4 regions of the Salinimonas marina genome follow, and region 1 is predicted to be linked to each of the others. Evidence: predicted binding sites of a transcription regulator. Region 1 holds the regulator's gene; each other region holds the start of a gene.
What was found. The regulator sigma-54, encoded in region 1, starts transcription at its own class of promoters, with help from an activator protein. The targets are predictions, from matches to a motif close to GTTGGCACGNNNNTNGNNT.
Positions count from the first base shown of each region.

Region 2: a site for sigma-54 is predicted at 1,417-1,435, ahead of fliE (flagellar hook-basal body complex protein FliE). Genes of this name have one in related genera too.
Region 3: a site for sigma-54 is predicted at 1,159-1,177, ahead of IT774_RS06215 (DUF1328 domain-containing protein). Genes of this name have one in related genera too.
Region 4: a site for sigma-54 is predicted at 1,294-1,312, ahead of IT774_RS11360 (EF-hand domain-containing protein). Genes of this name have one in related genera too.

Region 1 covers NZ_CP064795.1:3,063,238-3,066,404, reverse strand. The annotation lists gene ptsN (PTS IIA-like nitrogen regulatory protein PtsN) at 1-168, opposite strand, end outside; gene hpf (ribosome hibernation promoting factor) at 178-465, opposite strand; gene IT774_RS13745 (RNA polymerase factor sigma-54) at 497-1,981, opposite strand; gene lptB (LPS export ABC transporter ATP-binding protein) at 2,062-2,787, opposite strand; gene lptA (lipopolysaccharide transport periplasmic protein LptA) at 2,790-3,167, opposite strand, start outside.
Region 2 covers NZ_CP064795.1:2,769,974-2,773,140, forward strand. The annotation lists partial or broken gene fliF (flagellar basal-body MS-ring/collar protein FliF) at 1-999, opposite strand, end outside; gene fliE (flagellar hook-basal body complex protein FliE) at 1,016-1,345, opposite strand; gene IT774_RS12375 (sigma-54-dependent transcriptional regulator) at 1,583-2,947, opposite strand; gene IT774_RS12380 (sensor histidine kinase) at 2,944-3,167, opposite strand, start outside.
Region 3 covers NZ_CP064795.1:1,402,634-1,405,800, reverse strand. The annotation lists gene IT774_RS06225 (CC0125/CC1285 family lipoprotein) at 1-21, shown strand, start outside; gene IT774_RS06220 (DUF2383 domain-containing protein) at 281-739, shown strand; gene IT774_RS06215 (DUF1328 domain-containing protein) at 1,219-1,395, shown strand; gene IT774_RS06210 (hypothetical protein) at 1,422-1,616, shown strand; gene IT774_RS06205 (efflux RND transporter permease subunit) at 2,754-3,167, opposite strand, start outside.
Region 4 covers NZ_CP064795.1:2,526,256-2,529,422, reverse strand. The annotation lists gene IT774_RS11365 (EAL domain-containing protein) at 1-1,196, shown strand, start outside; gene IT774_RS11360 (EF-hand domain-containing protein) at 1,384-1,647, shown strand; gene IT774_RS11355 (sensor histidine kinase) at 1,751-3,148, shown strand; gene IT774_RS11350 (hypothetical protein) at 3,148-3,167, shown strand, end outside.

The DNA of each region.
Region 1 (3,167 bases):
GCTGCCCATTTTTTCCCGGGACATCAGGGCGTTCATGACCGCAGTTTCATCCACTTCGGGATTGTTGTCAGAAGCGATGCCACTGATGACTTCCAGAATACGCTTTTTACTATTGCACTGGACCGCACATTTTGTGCGGTCCAGGCTTATGATGGCTTGTATATCCATAGTGACAGACTAATGTTTTTTCAGTTTTTCCTTATGCTTGATAACCTGCCTATCCAGTTTATCGACCATGCTATCAATGGCTGCATACATATCGGTATTTTCTGACGAAGCAAAGACTTCTGCTCCACTTAGGTGAACCGTAGCTTCCGCTTTCTGCGTTATCTTTTCCACGTTCAAAATAACATGAACATTGGAAATATGGTCAAAATGGCGCTCCAGCTTACTGAATTTTGTATCGACATAATTACGCAAAGAGTCAGTGATCTCAATATGATGACCAGTAAGATTGATTTGCATAGTTCGCCTTCCTTATTGTGAGCTAGCCTTATTAAATCAGGCTTTTGCGTTGGTTCGACGGTGGGATCGATAACGATTCCCGATATTTTGCAATTGTCCGCCGGGCAACTTTTATTCCTTGCTCGGCCAACACATCTGCAATTTTGCTATCGCTAAGTGGCTTGCTGGGTGTTTCAGCCGCCACCAGCTTTTTAATCAGGGCCCGTATGGCGGTGGAAGAACACTCGCCGCCAGACTCCGTAGCCACATGGCTTGAGAAGAAATATTTCAGCTCAAAGATACCACGAGGGGTGTGCATATACTTCTGGGTCGTGACCCGGGAAATCGTTGATTCGTGCATGTCCACCATCTCGGCAACATCATTCAGCACCATGGGCTTCATCATCTCGGGCCCATGTTCAAAAAAGCCCATTTGTTGCTGCACAATACAATTCGCCACCTTCAGCAGCGTATCATTACGCGACTCGAGGCTTTTGATAAACCATTTTGCTTCCTGCATATGCGAACGAATAAACTGCGAATCACTGCTGTTGCGAGCCCGCCGGCTCATCGCAGCGTATTGTTGATTTACGCTCAGTTTTGGCAAACTGTCCGGATTTAGCTCTACTGACCAGCGGCCATTCTTTTTGGCTACCGACACATCCGGAATCACATACTCAGGTTCTTTGGTGATCAGCGCACTGCCAGGACGAGGATTCAGGGTTTGCAGTAACCGCATAGCCTCTCGCAGCTGATCTTCTTTGAGCTTACTTTTGCGCATCAGGGTGCGGTAGTCTTTACTGCTCAGTAAATCAGAGTAATCCTCAATCAGGCTGCGGGCTTCTTCCAGCCAGGGGGTATCAGGGGCAAACTGGCGTAATTGCACCAGCAGACATTCCTGGGGAGTGCGTGAGCCGGAACCTAAAGGATCAAACAACTGGATGCGCTTTAACACACACTCCACTTCATCTTCTTCCACCGGCTCTTCGGTTTCATCGCTGTTCACGCTTTGCAGAATTTCTTCCACCGATACAGTCAGATACCCTGACTCATCAATTGAGTCGATAATCGCCATCGCGATGGCGCGATCTGTTTCTGAAAAGTGGGTGAGGCGCATTTGCCACAGCAGGTGAGCCTGAATGTCATCAGTGGTTTCACCCTGAAATACCTGGTCTTCGTCACTGCCAGGCCCCGGAGCCGGGGCTGAAGAGGCGGAATAATACTCATCCCAGGTGCTGTCGATAGGCAGCTCGTCCGGCAAATCATTTTTCTCCAGCGCTTCGCCAGAGTCCATGTTGTCACCGGCCGTAGCGGAGGCCTCGATATTGTCGGAATCGCTGTTGCTGTCCTGGTTGTTTTTCTCTGCCCCGTCGTTGTCACTACTTTCATCTACTTCCAGCAAAGGGTTTGAGTCCAGCGCTTCCTGAATCTCCTGCTGAAGGTCGAGTGTCGACAACTGCAATAGCCGAATGGCCTGCTGCAGTTGCGGGGTCATAGTTAACTGTTGACTAAATTTTAGCTGTAAAGATGGTTTCATCTACGTCTTATTTTAAACTCGGGTGCATGTGTAAGTTTTCCGGTGAAACACCGGGTATAAGATCATCCCTAATACCCACACTATAGCTTGAATTGTTCACCAAGGTATACATCACGCACTTTCTGGTTGCTTAATACTTGCTCCGCACTGCCTTGCGCGATGAGCTCTCCATGACTAACGATGTAGGCTTCCTCACATACATCCAGGGTTTCCCGTACGTTATGGTCGGTAATGAGGATCCCAATGCCCCGGTCACGTAAATGCTGAATAATCTTTTTTATATCATTGACTGAGATTGGATCAACACCGGCAAATGGTTCATCCAACAGAATGAACTGCGGATTAGCGGCCAGTGCCCGGGCAATTTCCACCCGTCGACGCTCGCCGCCGGACAAACTCATACCAGTACTATTACGTATATGGTTGATATTAAATTCATCAAGTAGGGCATCAGCTTCTTCTTCACGTTTTTGTGAATCCAAATCGCTGCGGGTTTGTAAAATCGCCATGATATTTTCGTGAACTGTCAGTTTTCGAAAAATAGAGGCTTCCTGCGGCAGGTAGCCAATCCCCTGACGGGCACGTTCATGCATCGGCTGATGCGTGAGTTCGTTATCATCGATGGTGATTTTGCCTTTATCCAGCGCGACCAGGCCCACAATCATGTAAAACGTGGTGGTTTTACCTGCGCCGTTGGGGCCAAGCAAACCCACAATCTGACCGGTGGATACCGACAGACTGACATCCAGTACCACCTGTCGGGATTTATACGATTTTGCCAGGTTCCGGGCTGTCAGTGTTGCCATACTTATTTGTCACCTTGCGTATCATTCTTACCGTCGGTGTCACCCTGCTTGTCCTCAGACTCATCACTTAATTTTTTTACCGCCTGCGGACGAAATACGGTGGTGACCCGGCTATCATCATTGCCGTCACTGCTGGTCGCCATCAATTGTTCTTTCATCATGTCATAAGTAATGCTGTCGCCACTGACCATGCTGCTATTTTGTTTTATCTGGGCATTACCGCGCATGGAAATGGTCCGTTTATTCACTTCATAGCGAAGTTCATTGGCTTGGGCGGTGACCTTGCTGCCATCATCCATGGTTTGGGAATAGCGGGCAGGTTTGCCGCGGGCAATCATAATTTCTTTACCTTCACCCTGCTTGGCATTGACCTCAACCTC
Region 2 (3,167 bases), 290 kb from region 1:
TCGATTCCATGGGCGGCTGGTTACTCAGCGCGCCCGGAATACCGCCGGCGCCGGCGCCCACGGTATTGTGTTCGGTGATCATTTCGCTACGAATCGCCGGCACCTCAGGGTTATAACTGCGTTGGGTTTGTTCCCGGGCGGTGAAGTCCATTGAGACATCGACCTGCGCGGTGTAATTACCAATCCCCAGGACCGGGATTAAGATGGCATCAATTTTTTGCAGGTACTGCTGTTCGCGTTTGCTTTCAATTTCATATTCTTTGCGTGCCCGCGAACTGATAGAGTCCTGGGAGCCTGAATTTAATAACCGTCCATTGCTGTCGGTAACAGTAACATTGGCCGGCTCCATGCTTTGCACGGCTGAGGCCACAATATCTACCACCGCATCAACTTCTTCGCCGCCAATCACCTGCCCACGCTTGGGGTTAATACCACGGTAGCACTGGCTTTTTTCTCACGCCGGGCAAATACATTTTCTTTGGGCATGGCCAGCAGTACCCGGGCTTTCTGCACACTCGACATATCTTCGATGGTCGCCGCAATTTGTTTTTCGCGGGCATGCTTGAGCCGCTCCATCTCCACCCGCTGGCTGACCCCAAAGCCCATGTCCTGCATAATAATATCGGAGCCGGCATCTTCGGTATTAACCAGGCCCTGGCGTGTCATGCCCAGGCGCACATTCTGAAACTCATCATTACGGACAAATACCGTATTGCCTTCCAGCTTGTATTCAATCTGATTGGCATCAAGGTAGTCCAGGGTTTCAATAAGCTCTTCGGTGGGCATTTTTGCCAGTGGCCGATAATCGGGTTCCTGCGCCCAAATCATAATAAATACCGCAATGGCTACACAGATAACCAGTACCACCACCAGTGCCATCTGCCGCATCATATCGGCACTGCCCAGCGTATCCATAAAACCAGACTTATTTTCTGTTTCTGGCGCGCCGCTTAAGGCATCGGGATCGGACACAGTCAAATTGGTTCCAGTATCAGCCATGATTATTGTTCCTCGCCTACACCGGCATGTTCATGATTTGTTTGTACGCATCAAGCACTTTGTTGCGTACCTGCACCGTGGCCTCAAAGGCAATACCGGCTTTTTCTTTGGCCAGCATGACATCGGCCAGGCTTAATGAGGGGTCACCCATTTCAAAAGAATGTTGCATTGATTTTGAATTCATCTGCATGTCATTGACCCCGTCGATGGCACTTTTCAGCATGGTGGAAAATTCACCGGCCGCCCCGGGGTTAGCCTGAATTTCGGGCGTGGCACTGGTTTGCAGGCGCGCCTGGCCAATCATGGCCTGCATTTCCTGATACAAACTGTCGGCTTTAACGTCCATCGCTATTCTCCCAAGATTTCCAAGATTTATGCCGTCAGAAGCTTGTCTGACTCATCAATATAACAAGACTGAAGCAAGGGCTGAGCCAACTTTTATTATTGATATTTTTCAATAGCTTGGGAATGGTTAGCCAAAAAAATGACAGACGCTAGGGAGGGGGAGGAAGCAATAAAAAAGAATTGGTTAAAAATACCGCGAGGCCGGGCAGTCTCACGGTATGTTTAATTGCACATGGTCTCAGGCGGGCACATCAATACCATCTTCGCGCATTTTGGCAAGCTTGTAGCGTAAGGTGCGCGGACTTATACCCAGTTTTTCAGCCACGTCTTTACGTTTGCCGTTGCAAACCTGGAGCGTATCTAAAATAATCTGATGCTCCTGCTGACGCAATTCGCTGCCTAAGCGGCTACTGTCCTCCTGGGCCTCAACCGGCGCTACCTGATGAGTCTGGCCAGTATTATGACTGGCCAGCGTGGCTGCCATATCGATCATTAAATCGCCGGCATCAATTGTATCACCGCTGTGCAGTATCAGTGCCCGCTGGATAACATTTTCCAGCTCGCGAACATTACCAGGCCAGTCGTACTGGATAAGTTTATTGCGGGCTGACGCATTAAGCTTTGCGGTGGCCTGCCCCTGCTTATGGGCATGGCGGGCAAGTAAGTGATCTGCCAGCGGCACAATATCGCCCGGGCGCTGCGCTAAGGCCTGCCAGGTGATGGGGAACACATTCAGACGGTAAAAAAGATCTTCGCGAAATTCACCATTGTCTACGGCGGCGCGTAAATCACGGTTACTGGTGGCAATCACCCGCACATCCAGCTTGACGGTTTTGCGTCCGCCCAACCGCTCGACTTCCTTTTCCTGTAACACCCTCAGCAATTTGGCCTGTAGCGCCAAATCCATCTCGGTAATTTCATCCAGCAACAGAGTGCCGCCCTGGGCTTGTTCAAACTTGCCGGGGCTAGCCTGTAACGCGCCGGTAAACGCGCCTTTTTCATAACCAAACAACGTGGCTTCAAGCATATTCTCAGGAATGGCCGCGCAGTTTATTGCCACAAATGGCGCCGCCGCCCGGTTAGACTGATCATGAATATAACGCGACAGCACTTCTTTGCCTGAACCACTAGGGCCCAACACCATTACCGTTGCCTCCGAACGCGCCACTTTACTGGCCAGGGCTAAAAGCTCCAGACTACTGGGGTCGGCGGCAACCGGAGTACAGGACTCCACCTTCTGAGCAGGCGCATAACGCTCCACCAGATTCAGTAACACCTGAGGAGCAAATGGCTTGGATAAGTAATCGGTGGCCCCATCACGCATGGCTTGTACCGCATCATCAATGGTGGCATACGCGGTCATCAGTAACACCGGCATCTGGGGAAAGCGGGACTTAATATGTTTAAGCAACACCAGGCCACTCATTTTGGCCATCTGAATATCACTGACCACTAAGTCTATCTGATATTGGCCTAAACAACTCATGGCTTCTTCGGCGCTATCGGCTGCCACTACCCGATACCTGGCCAGATTCAGGGTATCAATTAATGCTTCGCGTAAACCGGCATCATCTTCCACAATCAATATACTGGTTTGGCTCATGCTGTTTCTCCTGAGGTATAAGTACCCATGTCAGACTTAGTGCCAGGCAGAGTCAGACAAAAGCAAGCTCCCCCCTGCGCCAGATTCGTGACACTTAGCTGGCCCTGATGGGCGTGGGCCACCGACTTTACCACTGCCAGTCCCAGCCCGGTGCCATGGGTTTTGGTAGTGAAAAACGGTTCAAAAATCTTATCTTTTTCGGTATCTGGAATGCCCGGCC
Region 3 (3,167 bases), 1.7 Mb from region 1:
CCTCCCGGCGAAGATAACTAAGGTTATGGGTAGCTGATATAGCCTAAGGGCTTCCTGCTACCTTTTTACATCAATCTGGCAAAATGTTCGCAGTCTTCTCCACCTACATTAAGAAACGCTCAGTTATATCCTTTGGAGTTTTTCTAAGCGACTATTTTTAAAACATTTTATTTTATTTATTAAGAAAGAAATAATTGCCTGACATTGGAATACCCTTTGCAATCTTTTTCTGGTAACCGATGAACAGTTTGGCATAACTATCTGCAACAGGAGCGGTAAGATGAATCAGCTACCCGCTAATATCGACAAGATTTCCGATATTATCAAAGTTCTTAATGGTGGCATTGAGTTTTATAAAGACGGAATCAAGAAAGTAGCTGGTCACAATATCCAGGCCATGTTCAATCGCATGCTAGAAGAAAAGCAGCAAGCGGTACTGACTTTACAGGCTTATCTTCCTGAACAAAAAAGTGCGAAGGTTAGTGGCAATACTGATTGGTCTATTGGTGTTAGAAATATGTACACCAAATTACTCGGGGCGCTGAATCCGATAAATGATCATAATTATGTCAAACAGCTGGAAAGTGTCGAAGATAAAGTTTTGGCAAAAATAAATGATGCATTAGAGGAAAAGCCACCACAGCAGTTTGCCTGCGAGTTGCGTCGTATCCGCTCACGTATGCAGCAATGTCGTGAAGAACTTGGGTCATTCCACCATGCAACAGCCATAGCGGGCTAATGCCCGCTGGCGTGGTTGCTCCCCTACCTCGCGGTTCTCTTTTAAAAGCTTTTTTCGGTTGCTACCCGTCTTAGTGACATGACTCAACTTTTCTCCCCCTCCCACCTTGCTCATCTCATGACAACAACCTAGCTTGCCGAACGCTGACGTTATCGACTGTGGCACTGCCGAAGATTCAAATAGCGCTTGTGCCTGTGCGGTAATCACATGATTTTTAAATTCGTGCCGCATGCCGGTATAGCTAATTCTCTGCAGATTATTTCCGGCAAAGCCTGAAATGTAATCTATTCTTAAATTTCAGTAATATATCTGTGTAAAAAGTGCAGAGTAACCCGTTCTGACAGTCCATTTTTGCTTCAATCATTTTTTATAGCGTAAAAAAGTTAACACTTTAACTATATTAATCAATAGCTTATATTTTTGGCACGGTTCGCGCATAACTTATAATGAAATTAAGGAAGCTAAACGAGGATGAAATTATGTTAGGTTGGGCAGTTACATTTTTTATAATCGCCATTATTGCAGCAGTTTTTGGCTTTGGCGGCATTGCCGGTGCAGCGACAGGCATTGCCCAATTCTTATTTTTCGTGTTTGTAGCATTGTTGGTCATTTCGTTAATCGCCAACGCGCTTCGTGGTAAATCACCGAAAGTATAAAAAATTTTATTAAAGGAGCAAGAACTATGATGTCGTACAAGAACTTACTGAAGACACTTTTGGTAGCTGGTTTTGCATTTTCTCTAAGCGCGTGTGATGACGGCGGTGCTGAAAATGCGGGTGAAAAAATTGATGAAGCAGTAAGCGAAGCAGGTAATGCAGTAGAAGATACCTGTGAAGATGTAAAAGAAGGTATGGAAGCAGAAGATAAAGACTGCTAATTACGTATCTTGAAAGATTTGGCGTGTAAGCCAACCATAAATGCCAGCCAGGGTAACTGACTGGCATTTTTTTATGGGAAATAACTGACCACCAGCGTCTTGTCCCACGCAGCCATCTGAGCAGTATCTGAATAGAATAACCCCACCCTCACCTGAGTCCCCCTCACATAATGCTTTCCAGCCTCATCCGCCTTTAGCTGTGACTCCAATACGAATTCGCTATTGTTATTCTGAGGGTTCTACCTCGCCATGGCCAGGGTTTGCTATCCGTTACCAGGCCTCAGCACTTCCTCTATACTCTTTTGCCAACCGGTTTGCTCTTAGTATGCCCTGCATGACAACTTATCTGTGTCTGACGATAATGGCTATCTGCGCAGCGAAGATTCGCTGTGCTTTCTGATGCAACTCTCTGGCGTAGCGTACCTTGGCCGATCACACCCATTGGTAGCGCGTTAAAACGGGATAAAGGCCAACACGGCCATGGGAAAAATATACCAGCGAGTGTTGTCGTTACGGATTTACATCACACTTTGCATGACACTTTACAAGATGCAGGGCCATTGCGGCTTTTTCCTATGAATAAGACAGCCGCTGTCTATTTGACGGTCTGCCTCTGGGCAAGTGTGTGGCTCATCTGTTTACCTAAGCTAGTTAAAAAAGCGAACCGTAGTTCCATTTTGCTGACAGGCCATCGGGCAATATGATGCTAGCTGCTGCAGATTCAAATTAGGTAGTGTCTTCGCAACCAGCGCATTGTCGCCCGCTTCAATGTTCATGTTGTGTAATGAGTAGTGGTTAGACAAAGAGCATGGCTGGAAGCCCGGGTTGCGCTGTTTATCTGACCAACACAAAAACACTGAAAGGTCGGGAAAACCGCGGTGCAAAGTTTTTTATTGTTACGGGTTTGGTTAGGTGATGGCCCGATATGCAACGTTATATACCACAAGTCACCCTGGCCTTATTGCAGCAAGCATGCAACGCCGGGCCGCTACCATGGTCCTTCGTCATTGGTTGGGTGGAAAGCGAAGGTGCCACGCTGACTCTGAGCCTGCCGCCTCACGGCTCTTCTCGTAAAGGAGACAAAAACACGACGCCATGGCATCGTGTTTTTGTTTGGTAATAAAGTGAAAATACCGATTATTCAGGCTTTGATTTAGCCACAAATTTATTAAGCAGGGCAGGCAGCAAGGTAATATCAGTCACTAATGCTATGATCATCGCCGTGGCGGTAAGCAGCCCAAAATTAACACTGGGGATAAAGTCTGAGAAGCCGAACAATGAAAACCCTGATGCAATAATAAATGTAGTGAACAGAATCGCCAGGCCGGTATGACCAAAGGCTAAGCGCCCTGCACGTTCGGCCAGACTAGAATTGTTAACATCATTGCCTGGTGCATGCGACTCGTTGTCCGATCTCATCCCTTTTAAGTAGGCATGCAAAAAGTGGATAGTGTCATCCACCGCAATACCCATAGCGATGGCGGCAATGGTGATAGTCATGATATCAAGGGGGATCCCGAGCCAGCCGATGATGCCCAGAATGCCTAATGT
Region 4 (3,167 bases), 540 kb from region 1:
AGGGCATCAATGATTCGCTGGGGCATGAAACGGGTGATTTGATTTTAATTGAAGTTGCTGACCGGGTTTCCGGAATGCTACGAGAAAGCGATTTGGTGGCCCGGCTGGGCGGCGACGAATTTATTATTGTCCCTGATCGTGATGTCACCGATGTCAGTCTCGACAATCTGGCGCAGCGAGTGATTGCCGCATTCGAAAAGCCCTTTCATTTTCGCGGACTGGCACTGACGGTGGGTGTCAGTATTGGTATTGCCCGGGCCATCGAGGCTGATTTTGAGCTTAGCCAGTTAATGAGTAATGCTGATCTGGCCATGTATCGGTCTAAGGCTCGCGGACGGGGTATGGCCACCATCTTTACCAATGAGATGGTAGAAACCCACAAACGCAAATTGTCTATCGCCAACAGCATCGATCAGGGCATCGTCAACAACGAGTTTGTATTGTTTTACCAGCCCAAAATTGACCGTAATGGCCAGGTGATAGGTTTTGAAGCCCTGATGCGCTGGGAACATCCTGACTTTGGGCTGGTGTTGCCTGGTGAGTTTATTCCTGTGGCCGAACAAAGCGGTAAAATTTCCCTGCTGACCCGTTGGGCTATCGAGCAGTCCTGTGCCGATCTATCTTTGCTACAGTCAGTTATGCAGCATAAATTTCGGGTGGCCATTAATCTATCGGGTCATGACCTGCGACATAGCGAATTGTTCGATGTTATTTACCAAATATTCACCGAGCAGCAGGTCAATCCCGAATACATTGAGTTTGAAGTAACCGAGTCGGCGTATCTCGAAAATTTCGAATCTGCGAATAAACTTTTCAAACGCCTCAGTAATATGGGGTGTGCGGTGGCTCTGGATGATTTCGGTACGGGCTACTCCTCACTGAGCTACCTGACCCAAATCTCCATCGATACCCTCAAGATTGACCGGCAGTTTGTGCGGGAAATCAGTACGTGTCATCGCAGCCGACTGGTCACCGGCGCCATTATCGATTTGGCTAAACGGCTGTCACTGACAATATGTGCCGAAGGGGTAGAAGAGCTTAGCCAGTGGGAATATTTGTTAAATCATGGTTGCGATCATGTTCAGGGCTATCTGTTCAGTAAGCCGTTACCCCTGGAAAAAATTGCCCTGTTACCTGACTATTTTGACTTTGGCTCCTCCCCGCGACAGCGGTCTGAAGACGGCGGTAAAAGCTGATTAGAAGCTGTTGGTGAACAGCAACACATTATTAGCTGAATAGGAATAATGTCCCCGAATTTTACTTTAAGTTGTTAATATGTAAACGCTAAAGCACTTTGGCATGGTTCTGGCTTTGTAATTTTTGTTATTACTTTTTGGCAACTACCGCACAAGACGCCAAATTTGCCAAAGTCAGGAGCAGCTTATGAAACGCATTGAAAAAGTTTTTTTAATTTTACTCACCATTATTGCAGTGCAGTCTGTGGCAGTAGCCAATGCTAACGCGACAGAGTCAACCATTGCCCGTCTAGATGCAGACCTTGATGGTCAGGTGTCTCTTAAAGAAGCGGTGTCTGACACCCAGCTCTTGCGTAAGTTTGCTCGTCTGGACAATAATAAAGATGGCAAACTCAGTAAACAGGAGCTTTCCGGTGACGAGTTTGTTGCACAGGCAACTGCTAAACCTTAAGACAAAAGGTATAACAAGCAATAAGGAGCGTCGTGTCTCTGACTTGCTAGCAATTTAGGGGTATGCCATTCTGATTGGCCGTTTTTCTTTCAGTGAGCAGGTAGTGCGACTCGGTTCCTTACGACAATTAACCCTTGCCAGTTTTGTATTGGCCCTGGTGCCACTTATTGCATTGTTATGGCAAAGCCAGAACGATTTAGCAAAGGTAGGCAAAATGACCCACGTAGAAACCCGCTACGTGGTGGATGTTGTGGGGCTGATGCAACAACTCGATGGCGCCGCTATCGACCTGGAACGTGCCCTGCGTCAATATGCTATTATTCGCAATGAAACGGTGGCTGAGCTTACCGATAATGCCATCATACAGTTTGTCGAAGCACTTAAAGAGCTGTGCACTAGCTTACCGGCCAGCAATACCTGCGACACCATTAAAAAAGACATTACCCAGTTAAAAACCTTTCGAAACATTGACGATACCAGAGTGCTTAACGCGTATTTGAACGCGATGAACAAGCATGTGTCGCTGATGCGAAAAGATGTGGATACCGCCATACAGCAGCGTTTGGAAGTTCAGAAAAACGATCTGAACGCGATGCAGGCTAAACAGGCCTGGTCTACGGCGATGCTGGTAAGCGTTTCTCTGCTGCTGATTTTGCTGGGCAGTCAGTTAATTGTAAATCCGGTTAAAAAGCTTAAACAGATTATCCGGATCCTGGCCCAGGAGCAGGGCACGTTACCGCCCTTATCGACGCAGGCCCCCACTGAGCTTATCGGCGTCGAAAAAGACTTACACTGGCTGGCCGATCGACTGCAACAACTGGAACATATCCGTACCGCATTGTTACGTCATGCTGCCCACGAATTAAAAACCCCGCTGGCCAGCATCAAGGAAGGTTGCAGCCTGCTGTCGGAAAATGTAGTGGGGCATTTGAATACTCAGCAGACCGAAGTGCTGGCATTATTGACCTCCAGTACACAACGGCTCAATACGCTGATTGAAAAGCTGTTAGACTACAACCTGTTGTTACAACAGGCGCAGCCTACGTTTACCGAGGTGAACCCGAGCCAGATGGTGAAGGATTGTCTGGAAGATTATGCGCTGGCCTTGCAGGAACGCGAAGTCACGGTAGATATCCGGGTCAGTAAAATCTGGGTAGACGAAGAACTTTACCGTCGGATTCTGGATAATCTGATTTCTAATGCGGTGGCTCATGGCGCCGTGGGCAGGCCAATCAACCTGGCTATTTATGAAAAAGATAAACACATAACCCTGGATGTTGCCAATCGTGGAAAACGGATTTCCCCGGAAACAGTGACCCGTTTATTCGAACCCTTCACCCGGGGCGATGATCCACGCAACGATAATGTCATCGGGACCGGCCTGGGACTGTCTATTGTCTCAGATTGTGCCAAACTGATGCATGGGGATGTGGAAGTGGCAGAGGTGGATTATGCCGATGTATGTTTTAGGGTGACTATCCCGCAAGAGGAAGAACAATAATGAAAAAAATGCTAGTTCT